DNA from 2 places in the Exiguobacterium sp. E17S genome. Region 1 is predicted to be linked to the other one. Evidence: riboswitches for the same ligand, from Rfam matches in the RefSeq annotation. Region 1 holds a riboswitch; the other holds the start of a gene.
What was found. Region 1 has a riboswitch for S-adenosylmethionine ahead of AC3B4V_RS13150 (LLM class flavin-dependent oxidoreductase). Riboswitches for the same ligand answer to the same signal wherever they lie in the genome.
Positions count from the first base shown of each region.

Region 2: it holds a riboswitch for S-adenosylmethionine, as region 1 does, so the genes downstream of both, msrA (peptide-methionine (S)-S-oxide reductase MsrA) here and AC3B4V_RS13150 (LLM class flavin-dependent oxidoreductase) in region 1, are expected to answer to the same signal.

Region 1 is NZ_JBYLRU010000004.1:148,088-154,458, forward strand. Features, by position in the region: gene AC3B4V_RS13135 (PhoX family protein) at 1-467, shown strand, start outside; gene AC3B4V_RS13140 (SRPBCC family protein) at 507-974, opposite strand; gene AC3B4V_RS13145 (ATP-grasp domain-containing protein) at 1,051-1,998, opposite strand; gene AC3B4V_RS13150 (LLM class flavin-dependent oxidoreductase) at 1,995-3,053, opposite strand; SAM riboswitch class I at 3,128-3,230, opposite strand; gene AC3B4V_RS13155 (DUF975 family protein) at 3,343-3,981, opposite strand; gene AC3B4V_RS13160 (DUF2325 domain-containing protein) at 4,045-5,313, opposite strand; gene AC3B4V_RS13165 (DUF817 domain-containing protein) at 5,401-6,186, opposite strand; gene AC3B4V_RS13170 (YczE/YyaS/YitT family protein) at 6,339-6,371, shown strand, end outside.
Region 2 is NZ_JBYLRU010000002.1:281,247-287,617, forward strand. Features, by position in the region: gene AC3B4V_RS10610 (gamma carbonic anhydrase family protein) at 1-326, opposite strand, end outside; gene AC3B4V_RS10615 (NAD(P)H-dependent flavin oxidoreductase) at 418-1,356, shown strand; gene AC3B4V_RS10620 (DMT family transporter) at 1,494-1,922, shown strand; gene AC3B4V_RS10625 (Crp/Fnr family transcriptional regulator) at 1,938-2,606, shown strand; gene AC3B4V_RS10630 (DMT family transporter) at 2,619-3,101, shown strand; gene msrA (peptide-methionine (S)-S-oxide reductase MsrA) at 3,177-3,707, opposite strand; SAM riboswitch class I at 3,802-3,905, opposite strand; gene AC3B4V_RS10640 (M20 metallopeptidase family protein) at 3,968-5,146, opposite strand; gene AC3B4V_RS10645 (putative quinol monooxygenase) at 5,224-5,517, shown strand; gene AC3B4V_RS10650 (C40 family peptidase) at 5,576-6,322, opposite strand.

The DNA of each region.
Region 1 (6,371 bases):
ACAGCCGTTACGTACCAACGAATATGCAAGCACTCGTCATTGGTGAAGATTTGAAGAAGCCGGATGCTTACGGCAACACAGCGAATCCGGATCTCGTCGCGAATCCAGATAACCTTGCTTACTCCGCGACATCTGATACGCTCTTCATCGGTGAAGACAGCTCCTTGCACACGAACAATTTCGTTTGGGCTTATAACCTGAAGACGAAAAAGTTATCACGTATCCTTTCGGTTCCAGTCGGAGCGGAAGCAACTGGCCTTCGTTCACTCGATCATGTTGGGAAGTATAGCTACCTCCTAAGTAACTATCAACATCCGGGTGAGTCATTGACTGACAAACAAATCACCGCCGTCGATCCAAAGGCGCTTGAAAAAGCGATGAAAGACGGCATCGGTATTCAAAAAACGGGTGGTGTCGGCTATCTCTCTGGGTTACCGAGCGGTCACAAATCATATACGCATCGATAAGATGCTAAAACGGATTCCCAGGCACAGGAATCCGTTTTTTCATGCGTTATTCTTCTTTTGTTTCGCCGCTTCTTCTTCGACACGTTGCAACAGTCCATGAACGATTTTCTCATTCTCTCGCTCTCCTCCAAGCGACAACAGACTCTTTCCAACAAAATTGGCTCCTTCGTTCTTCCCTGTATAAATCAACAGACATCGATCAGGTCCGAGTGGTTTGAGTGTGAAGGTCATCTCGATCTTGAATATTTTAGCCAACGTGAATCCGATCGTATTTTGTTTGAAGTCGGGTTCGTTCGTATAAGCTAAATCGGTCACGATATAGGTTTCAAGTCGATTACCCTGCATGTATGTTTGACGATACGTCGAACCGACGACACCCGGTTTTCGTTCAATCACCTCGTGCTGGACGACGTTTGGAATCAAACGCTGCAATCGCGTGTGATCAAACAAGTGCCATGCTTCCTCAATCGGAATATCGAGCTGTCGTTCTTCTCTCCACGTAATCATAGATCCGCCCCCTTTTCTATAGAAATACCCTGTCATCCGGTCTTGTAACGTCCGGTGACAGGGCGAGAGCAGATTCTTATTTTACTGTGCTTGTTTCAAGGGCTGCACCGAGGAACTTCGCTAGTTCGAGCATACCGTAGCGTCCTGCAGCTGCTTCGGCATCCGAATTATAGTTCGTATTCGTATTGACGTCATACGTATAGATCGTACCTGACGCATCCTTAATGAACTCGATGCCTGCGACCGCGATTTGGTTCGCTTGGAGGAATGCTTCATACTTTTGGATGATCGGGTCATCGAAGCCTTCAACGATTTGGAACTTCATCGGTGTTTGCGGTGCTTCTTCACCGACTGGGCAGAACAAGTCGTCGATCACGCATGCATCCGCTGGGCAAAGCTCAAAACCTTCTGATGTATCGACTCGAACCGCGTAGACGAACTTTCCACCTACGAACTCACAACGTGTGATGTACGGTTCTGGTGCTTGAATATACTCTTGAATCAACGTGATGCCATCGACTGGTTCGTCGAATGTCGGACCGTCGAGATAAGCTTCAAGTGCTTCAATCGAATGGAATAACTGGACGCCGAGACCTTTCCCTGCACGGTTGTGTTTCGTGATGAATGACGAAACACCGATCTCTTTTGCTGCTTGCACGATTTGATCACGTCCGACGGCAGCCGTCGTCTTCGGTACACGAATCCCAGCCTTACGCAACGCCGTATATTGATTGACTTTGCTGACTTCAAGACGGAGCGCACGCGTTCCGTTAAAGACGGTCCGGTCATGCTCTTCTAACCAAGCGAGGACCCCTTCCGTCAACTCCGGCGCGTAACGATGTCCCCGCGTATGCGAAGAAGCACTCATCCGGCTGTAAAAGACGCCTTCTGGCGGCAGTTCATCCAGCGGAACGATTCCTTCATTCAAGTGCCACTGTTCATACGGTAATTCGAGTTCTTCGAGACGTTTGATGAGATGGTCCGTCCATTCTTGGTTTTCGTGGAGAATATGAATTTTTGTCATGATTGTTGACCTACCTTTCGTTTCGCTTCGACCAGTGGCATTACGTCACGAGCAAAGCGTTCCATTTCTTCAAGTTGTGGTGAGAATTGTAACAAAAGTAACGTGACACCGACGGCTTCGAACGCTAGAATCCGTTCAGCGATTTGTTCTGGTGTCCCGATTAAATTCGGACGTAGACCACGGTTCGAGACAGAATAATCGTTCCGCTCGACCTGTTGCTCCAGTTGCGATTTACTAATGAAATCCTGATAACCGGCATAACCGGCGCTGTCTTCCTTGACGTCCGTGATCCGTTGCCATTCAAGAAGTGCTTCTTCTTCAGTATCCCGACAAATGATGTAGGCAGCAAGACCGAAGCTTTCGAGCGGCTTTTGTCCCGTCGCTTCCCGGCGTACTTTCATATCGTCGATTTTATGGGCTACTTCTTCAACAGTGCCCCCGTGCATGACATAAGCGTCACAGTGTTCGACGATCGTTCGCTTTCCAGCTTCACTCTCTCCACCAGCGTAGAGCTTGATCCCCGGACGCTGGACTGGCTTCGGATGGAGTTCTGCTTGCTCGATCGTGTAGTGATGACCGGAGAAGCTATACGGTGACGTATCTGCCCATAGTCCCTTCATGACCGTGACGAACTCTTCCGTCCGAGCATAGCGTTCATCGTGCGCTGTGAAGATACCGTTGTATTGTTTCGCTTCCTCTGCCCACCACGCTGAGACGACGTTGAGCGTAAAGCGTCCACCACTCAACTGATCGATGTTTGCCGCCATCTTCGCCGTCGTCGCTGGATTATGGAACCCGGGACGAACCGCTGTCATGATCTCAAGGCGTTCTGTCGTTGCAGCAATCGCTGCTGCCGTCGTCCATGCCTCAAGACTCGGTTCCTTGATGCCTTTGATATCATTCAAGTTCAATTCCGCAATCAACGTCGTCGAGAAGCCGATTCGTTCTGCTGTTTGTGCGACTTTTTTCGCATAATCGAAGGTCGGTGGCATCTGTTCATCCTCGACGTTACGTAACCATCCCCCAAAAATCGGTAACCAAAAACCATACTCCACTCCATCGTCCCCCTTATCATAAAAAAACGCTCTTTTCGAAGTTCGAAAAGAGCGACGGTATCTTGTCCTGTCCGCTCTTATCTTCGGAAGGTATCCCTTCCTGGAAGTAGCACCTTCCGCCACGGCGGGGTTGCTGAAGTGTCTTCGGGCCAGTCCCTCGACTTCTCTAGATAAGATGTGTTGCATTCATCGTACAAAATTCACTGAACTAAAGCAACCATTAAACCGTCTTTTCCAATCGGAATTATTTCGAGCATAAAAAATCCCGACATCGTGTCGGGATTCGGGATTAATATGGTGCGACGAAATCTGATGTTGGCTCTGGCGCCTGTTCATCACGAACACGATCATAGAATTTTGCCATCGTGACGCTGAAGTATGGTCCAACCCATAGGACAGCAAGACCAAGTGTAACAATCACAAGTAATGCCCAACCAATGAATGATAGGAAGAGTAAGAATGCTTCCATTTTATGACCATCCATGAGTTGACGTGAACGCGTGATTGCCTCGAGAATACCGACTGATGGTTCATCTCGAAGGATGTAGAACGTCAACAAGTAAGAGAACGACTTGATGATCCCTGGAATGATCAAGAGTAAGGTCCATAGGAATAAGAAGACCGCTTGCACAATCGACACGCCGATGACTTTACCGAAGATTTTATACGGTTCGAACAAATCAGCTACTTTGACTTCTTCATTGCGTGCGAACGACATCGCGACCCACGTCCAACCCGCTGCAATTGGGATCAATAAAATCGAAAGAATGATACTGACCGCACTCATCGCATTTAGATCTTCGTTAGGATCTGGTCCGATGAACGTCGGAACGCTCTGGATGATAGAAAAAAGTACGAACATGAGGATGGCAAATCCCCAACGACCGCTGAGCGACTCCTTCGCTGCTTTTTTTAATTGAGATGACATGAGTAAGGTCCTCCTTGAAAAATAAGTTCTCACCTTACTTTACGGTCGAATTCTTCTAATGTTTCACTCTTTTTTCAATAATTTCCCGTCTCGTTGCTGGTTGAGCCAGGCACGCTCAAGCTGTCGTTCACACGCCGTGTATAACGAGCGTCGACCGTCGAGCCGTTCCATCGCGAATGGAATACCATGCTTTTTCGCCTGCGCGATGACATGTGCACTCGCTGCATGAGAAACGCGACTCGTTACGACGACGATCGCGTCCGTCTTTTTGGCGAGACAGGCAATCTTTTTCGCGGACTGTGCGTCCCCTGCCAGATGAATCAATTCGATCCCCGTCGGCGCAAAGAACTCACGATAGACAGCGGTTTGTTGTTCGTTTCCAACAATGACGAGACGCATTCCTGTGAAGCGCGTGAAATCAAGCGGTGTCTTATCAACGAAATCCATCAATTGTCCGGGTACAGCTGTCGTCACGATCGGTTCAATCGTTCGCTCTTTTGGCATACGGACGCGACGCTGCGCTTTTTTAGCTTTCGGCACCGGTTGTCGTTTCATTTTTCGTGCATACCGATTTGACTTTTTTGTTGTCACAGATGCCTTCACTACCGGTTGCTCTACTTCTGATCGGCGGTTAGATGATGCGTTGACGATCGGCTCTTCATACGTGAACGGATGCTTCCAAGCAATCGTCAGTGTATCCTTCCGTTCCCGCCACATGACGAGATCGACGAGTTGACCTGCTTCTAGTCGGAAATAGCGCATGTCTTCTACCGGAACGACATAATAGAACGATCTGCCCGACTCATCTTGCAGTGGACCATTCACCGTTTCCTCAATGATTCCATGCGCCTTGACGATTGCTTGTTCAAACACGACACGTTCTGGATTCTCTCTCATTCGCTCCGTCGAGACGACGGCTTCGATACGGCATATCGTTTTTTGATCATCCTGACGATCGACACGGACCCGGACTTCCATGCCGTGCTCGAGATTCCAATCGCGGACGTCTCGTTCAGAAATATGACTGCCCGACCATTCTAGTAAAGTACCGCCTTTTAACCCCCGCTGAAACGTATAGGCATAACGTTGCTTGAGTACTGGCTCGATCGGTACTTGTGGTGGCATGACGATAGTCTGTTTCTCTAACTCCATCACTTCATCGATGACCGGTGTTTCTTGAACGTCGCGCGGTGCATAATACGCTGACATCTTGACCCATTCATCGATTCCGTTTACTTCGTCGAGCCAGAGTTGCCAATCTTCATACCGCTCCACGACCGCTAATTTCATCTGTACCAATTCAGTTGCTCGTTCCAACACCTGTTGCATCATCCGTAACCACTTCCTTTGCGTTTTTTTCACTATAGCAACGAAAAAACGCGGAAGTAGTCCAAAAAAATAACCAGGTTATTTTTTTATTTAGGTACGTTGCTGAATTTCCACAGCCGGATCCTGACGCTTATATTTCGCGACGATGACGATCAAAACCGTGATGATCACAAGTAGGAACCAAGAAGATAATTTTCCAAGATCAACGACTGCCCAGCCTCCTTCTTGATGCGGATAGACCCAGCCTTTAAAGAACGTCACGATATTCTCTGCGATCCAAATGAAAAAGGCGATCAGTAAAAAGGACAGGACGAGCGGCATCCGGTAAATCGTCTGCTCGATCGTAAAATGAACCCATGACTTATAGAAAACGAGGACGACGAGAACCATCAATAGCCAGCGTGCATCGAAGATCCAGTGGTGGGTGAAGAAGTTGAGATAGACGAGACTACCGACGCTGATCGCAAGCCACGGGGGAGGAAATGCTATGAATCGTAAATGAAATCGCCGAAACGCCTGGCAGACATAACTCGCGACGCTTGCGTACATGAATCCTGCATACAAGGGAACACCCGCCACTTTCGTCAAAGCGTCTTCCGGATAACTCCAAGATCCGACGTTCACCTTGAACAGTTCAAGTGCTAGACCGATGACGTGAAACAATAAGATCAGTTTGAATTCCTCCATCGTTTCATACCGCGTGACGAGTAAGACAATTTGGACGAGAATACACCAGAGCAACAGGAGATCGTATCGCACAATCGGTTCAGTAGGAAGATAACGTGAAAGAGCAAGCGCAGCGAAAATCATCACGGGAAAGACACAACAGATGGCTTCTATATATGTAAAACGAATCAGGTGCCGGATCGCTTTCATTCGGTCATCTCCTTTTTCTTCAGTATACGTTTCTCTTTTGACCTTCCCATCCTTCTTAAGATGGAAAAAACGGAAAATTTCGTCTTTCTTATTCCACTTTCCTCATGATACAGTTAACGAATCAATTATTTTTAAGAAATGAGGTGCCAGACATGACGCGTCATCGCGCTTCCTGGTTGTTACGC
Region 2 (6,371 bases), on a different contig from region 1:
CCGATGTCTGCATGATCAAGAACGGTCGCACCCATTCCGACGATCGAACGACGTCCGATTTTGCAACCGTGTAAAATCGCGTTATGTCCGACCGTCACTTCATCTTCAATGACGACGGGTGCCCCTTCATAGAGATGGATCGTCGCGTTGTCCTGAATACTGCAGCGTTTCCCAATTGTAATCGGTCCTTCGTCACCGCGTAAGACAGCGTTGAACCAGACGGTAGACTCGGAACCGATCGTGACGTCTCCGATCAGATAAGCACCAGGAGCGAGGAATACATCGGAGGCAACGTTCGGATGAATCGATTGATACGGAATCTTCATAACAGAATGACCTCGTTTCTATAATAAGATGAACTACTATTCATTCCATGTCAGTATAGCATGTGAGTGAAGGCGAGAACGGAGGAAAGACATGTTTCTGATTTGTGAGCTCTTTAAAATTCGATATCCTTTGATTCAAGGAGGAATGGGTAACATTAGTCATGCGGCGCTTACGGCAGCGGTGTCGAATGCAGGAGGACTCGGTACGCTCGGGTGCGGGACATTGTCGGTTGATGAAGTGGCGTCGCGGATTCACGAGACACGAATGCTGACGGATCAACCATTTGCTTTGAACATCGCGATTCGGGTGTCTCCTTATACGGAAGCACTGATTGATCTCGCGATTGCAGAAAAGATTCCGGTCGTCTCCTTGTCGGCCGGAAACCCGGCACCGTACATAGCGCGACTTCAAGCTGCTGGCATCAAAACGATCGCGGTTGTCGCCTCGGTCAAACAGGCGTTAAAGGCAGAACAGGCAGGTGCTGATGTACTCGTAGCGGAGGGAGTTGAAGCAGCAGGCATCAATTCACCGCTCGAGCTGACGACGCTGACCTTGATTCCGCAACTCGTCGATCGGGTCAACATTCCGGTCCTGGCAGCAGGTGGGATTGGTGACGGTCGTGGACTAGCAGCTGTCCTGTTGCTTGGTGCGGCTGGCGCACAGCTCGGAACACGGTTGATTGCGACGGAAGAGGCGAAGGTTCATTCGGCATACAAGGCGCACTTAATGGATGCGACCGATACCGATACACGCATCATCGGACGTTCCGTCGGATTCGTCCGACGTGTCCTTGATGGTCCTTACGTCGAACGACTCACAGTAGAGACACCTGCTGCTTTTCTCGATCAGACGAATGAGTCGTATCATATTACAGGCGCTCTTGAGGGCGATGAGGAGAACGGATATGTCAACGCTGGACTGGTTGCGGGATTGATTCATGACGTGCCGACTGTTGCGGAGTTGTTTACGCGCATGATGGCGGAAGCAGAGGAACAGCTGAAACAAACGACGACTCGTTTTACGACATGAGCATATAGTGAGGGACCCGTGATGCCACTTGTGGACAGCGGGTTTTTTCATGTTTTTTTGAAAATGGGACATTTGTCCTTTTCAAGTAGGGCACGAGTAAGGTCTACTCTAGTGTAGAGATTAAAGGAGGAGATGACGTGCAAGGAGTCGTGTTTGCTTTGATGAGCGGTCTGTTCATCGCCCTGCAAGGCATATTCAATGCGCGCCTTGCGACAGGCGTCGGACCGTGGTTGTCCGTATTGATCGTCCACTTTGTGGGTCTGATGGGTTGTTTAGTCATTTACAGTTTCGTACGAGATCGGAAAATCGGTGGCTTCCGTCAGTTACCATGGATTTATGCGAGTGGCGGTTTGATTGGCGTGCTAGTCGTCGTAACGGAACTGACAGCAATCCAAAAACTCGGGATGACATGGGCAATGTGTTTATTACTCGTCGCACAGATTTTATGTGCGTTTGTGATTGATTTAAAGGGATGGTTCGGTGTCTTAAAAAAACAAGGAAATCGTGGTCAGTGGGTTGGTGTGGGTCTCATGCTTGCAGGAGTTGCGATTTTCTCACTTGCCTAAAGGGAGGGAATGAACATGGAAACCGTCATTCAACAGTATGGACTCGATACGATTTTGACGGAAGAGACGCGCGCTTGGTTGCGTCAAGAAACCTTCCAAAAAGGGGAACTCCTCTGTACGACAGGGGCAGCGATCGACCGGATGTACTTCATCGTCGCAGGCAAGGTCAAGATATCTGCTGCCTCGTCAGAAGGGAAACAACGGATTCTACGATTCAAGACACCACTGACAGTGATCGGTGACGCTGAGTTCATCAATGAACGGGAAGTGCTGAATACGGTCGAAGCAGTGACCGATGTCGAGGTGTTGAGCGTACCGTATGCGATTTTACGCGAGCACAATACAACGAACGTCTTTCTGCAATTCTTATTACGCACGATCACAGCGAAGTGGTATGCCGACTCGAAATCAGCGTCGCACCATGTGTTGTATACAGTTGAAGAGCGATTTGCAGGGTATTTGTTGTCGATCGCTTCTGAAGCCAGTGACAGTTTATTTTATCAGGAGATGCGGACGTCGAACTTACATGACGTCGCCGACTGGCTTGGAACGAGTTATCGCCATCTCAATCGGATCATCACGAAATTATGTGAAGAAGAGATTCTCGTTCGACGACGCGGGAAAATCATCATCGTCGATCTGGAGCGGATTCGCGAGAAGGCGAACGGCAACAGCTATGAGTAGGGAGGAACGAACATGGTAATAGGCATCGTGTGTGCCGTGTTGGCAGGGATGTTAATCAGTTTACAGACGGTATTGAATGCTCGGATGAGTGACGCGTTTGGAGCTTGGGCGACGACGACGCTGGTCTTCTTTGTCGGTTTCGTCGGAGCAAGTGTCACGTATGTTCTGTTTCGTGGTGGAACAATCGGACAGATTCAAAACGTATCGCCACTCTATTGGTTTGGTGGACTTGTCGGTGTCGGCGTCGTTTTTTGTGTCATGCGTGGGATTCAGTTGCTTGGTCCGTCCGTCGCCATCTCTGTCGTTCTGATTTCGCAGTTAAGCTTTGCTCTTGCTGTTGATACGTTCGGCTGGTTCGGTTTACCACAAATTGATTTATCGTTCGGTCAGCTCGTCGGTCTCGCCGTCATGGTATGTGGGATCTTCGTTTTGAAGCGGTATCAAGTCGTCGCGCCGGAAGAGAAGGCGGCGGATCAAGTAGAACGTGTTTCATGACTTATTTTTTCATAACAATGAAACAGGTCAGCAAACAAATGTTTGCTGACCTGTTTTTTATATGCATTTTTTGAATTAAACCGTCGTCGTATCTTTCCATTCCTGCTCGATGAAAGCATCGCGACCAGAGGCAGCACGATCTTTTTTATAATGTTCTGGATTTTTCTTATGGAAGTCTTGATGGTACTCTTCCGCCGGATAAAATTCAGAAGCGGCATCGATCCGCGTCACGATCGGTTGTTTGAAACGATTGCTTGCAGCAAGAGCGTCACGGGAAGCGATCGCTGCTTCGTGCTGCGCATCCGTATGATAGAAGATTGCTGGTGCGTACTGCGTGCCGCGATCTTGGAATTGACCTTCTGCATCCGTTGGATCCGTTTGTGGCCAGTAGAGTTCGAGCAGACGCTCGTACGGGAACAGGCTCGGGTCAAACGTGATTTGGACGACTTCGAGATGTCCCGTCGTTCCTGTCTTGACTTGCTCGTATGTCGGATTGTCGACGTGTCCGCCCATGTAACCTGATACGATTCCCTCGATTCCTGGTAATTCTTCAAACGGTGTCACCATGCACCAAAAACATCCACCTGCAAATGTTGCTTTTTCCATCTGTCTCTTCCTCTCCGTGGGAAATCCCCATTGTATGTCTGACAGCGAGAAAACGAAAACGACTCCTTCGCTTGGTTGCAAAAGGAGTCGCCGCTTTTTATCAACCAAAGCTTTCGCTTTGCTGGTCGTAGCACCTTGCTATGCGCAGGTTGCTGGGACGTCATCGATCCAGATCTCTCGGTCCACTCTTGATAAGGGTATATGAAGTTGATGTCATTCGTTATCATTGTTGTGATGATACCATTCACACAGAAATAAAGTCAATCCTTAGGTTTCAAGGCACGTAAAACCGTCGCTCCGAGTGTCTTCGCACCAATCAACAACGCCTGTTCGTTGATTTCGTACTGCGGATGATGCTGTGGATAGTTGACGCGACCGTCCGTATATCCGGAGCCAGTAAAGAAATAACTTCCCGGGACATGTGTTAGATAATGCGCGAAGTCATCCGCAGCCATCATTGGTGTGAGTGCCCGGACGGATGCTTCCGGTAAGAAAGAAGCGGCTTCCTGAACAAGTTTTGTCTCGTCCGGATGATTCCAGAGTGCTGGATAACCAGTCGTGAAGTCGATTGAATAGGTAGCACCGATGCCGGCACATGTCGTTTTGGCGACAAGATCGACTTCTTGCCGGAGCTGATGCCGCAATGTCTCATTGAACGTCCGAATTTCACCGACGATGCGTGCTTCACCCGTGACGATGTTCGGAGCCGTTCCCGCATGGAAAGAACCAATTGCAAGAACAGCAGGCTCAAACGGATCGATCCGTCGACTGACGAGATGCTGTAAGTTGCAGACGAGCTGCGCTCCAGCGACGAGCGCATCTTTTGTTTTATGTGGTGCTTGGGCATGCCCGCCTTGACCGTGGACGATGATTTCGAATTCGTCGATCGCACATAATGTATGTCCTTCCCGAAACCCAATCGTACCAACCGGTAAATCATTTTCGAGATGTGTCGCAAAAATCGCATCGACACCTTCGAGGACACCGGCTTCAATCATTTGAATCGCTCCACCGGGAAAGACCTCTTCACCATGCTGGTGAATGATTCGAATCGTTCCTTGCAATTGATCACGCAACGGATAGAGCGTAGCAGCCAGGGCCATCACCATTGCCGTGTGACCATCATGCCCGCAAGCATGCATGATACCAGGATGGATCGACCGGAAAGCAAGCGTTGTCTCTTCCTGAAGTGGTAATGCGTCAAAATCTGCGCGGACAGCAATCGTCGGACCAGGTTGTTTACCTTCAATCGTCGCGACGACCCCACGACCTCCAACGGCTGTTTGATGAGGAATGCCTCGTTCTGTGTAAAAGGCAGCAATCTGTTCTGGTGTGCGGACTTCTTGGAAGGACAGTTCCGGATGCCGGTGGAAATCACGACGTAACGCGATCATCGTGGGTTCAAATTGTTCAAGTGCTTCAAAAAGTTGAGTTTGCATCTTCAAGCTCCTTTGACGTGTGTCTTTTCGTGAAAATGGGTACAGATACAGGTAATCACGAAAGGGGATAATGAAACATGGGAGAAATCGTCGTCAACGCTGTACTTACAATCAAAGCAGGACTCGCGGATCAAGTTTTCCCGATTCTACAAACGGTCTATCATGCCTCACAAAAAGAAGAAGGATGCTTACGTTATTCCTTGCACCAATCGATCGAGGATGAGCATCAATTCATGCTGTATGAAGTGTATCGGGACGAAGAGGCGCTTGAAGCGCATATCGCATCCGATCATTATAAAGCATACCGTGAACAGATCGAGTTATACTTGATGGATCGACAAGTAACGAAATACGTCGAGATGACATTCTGACGTGTTGCGATAAGAAGAGACGAAGCCGTCGAATTCGACGGCTTCGTCTTTTTTTGTCTTACATCGATTTAAATCCGAGGAAATGCTCTTGCCAACGCGGTTCATAAATCGAATTGATTTGGAGCTGTGAACCGCCCGCATGGATGAAGTGTTCGCTATCGAGCATGATTCCGATATGCGATGGACCATCCGTGTAGGTGTTCTGGAAGAAGACGATATCCGAGCGTTTACCACTCGAGATACTCGTCCGGCGATTCGTAAAGAAAGCACCGTACCAGTAGCCACGAACGTTCGTCCGACCACCGTATTTTCCAGCCTTGTTCGTCGCGTAGTGAATCAAACCGGAACAGTCAAAACCACCATTCACGGCATCTTGCGAACCCCATGTGTATGGTGTGCCGATATGTTGGACTGCTGCTTGGATCAGCTTTTCACCACGCGTATTGTTCTTTTTGACGACCCGTTTATCGGACGTGATCGTCACAGCGGATACAGGAAGATAAACAGGTGTCCAGCCTGACTGGATGACATAGAAGTTTCCGACTCGATGACGCGGATAAACCCGTTTGCCTTGTTCAACGAGTCCGTTGCCTTTTGGACTTGTCGGACTCGCAAAGAACGACGTCGTCTGTTTGACCGTATAGATTTTCGCCCGGTCGATCGCTTTTTGTGTCAGTCCCATATCGGGTTTGCTCGTGCTGATATAAGGGTTGAGGACATAACCGGTTTGACCATTTGCCAGGCGAACTTGCCAAAAGTCATCATCAATCGATTTCAGACCAATCAGTTTTGTTCCTTTCTTCAAATAGGCAGCTGGGCGACTGTAAGCAACGTCGGCAGAGAAGAGTGGCGTC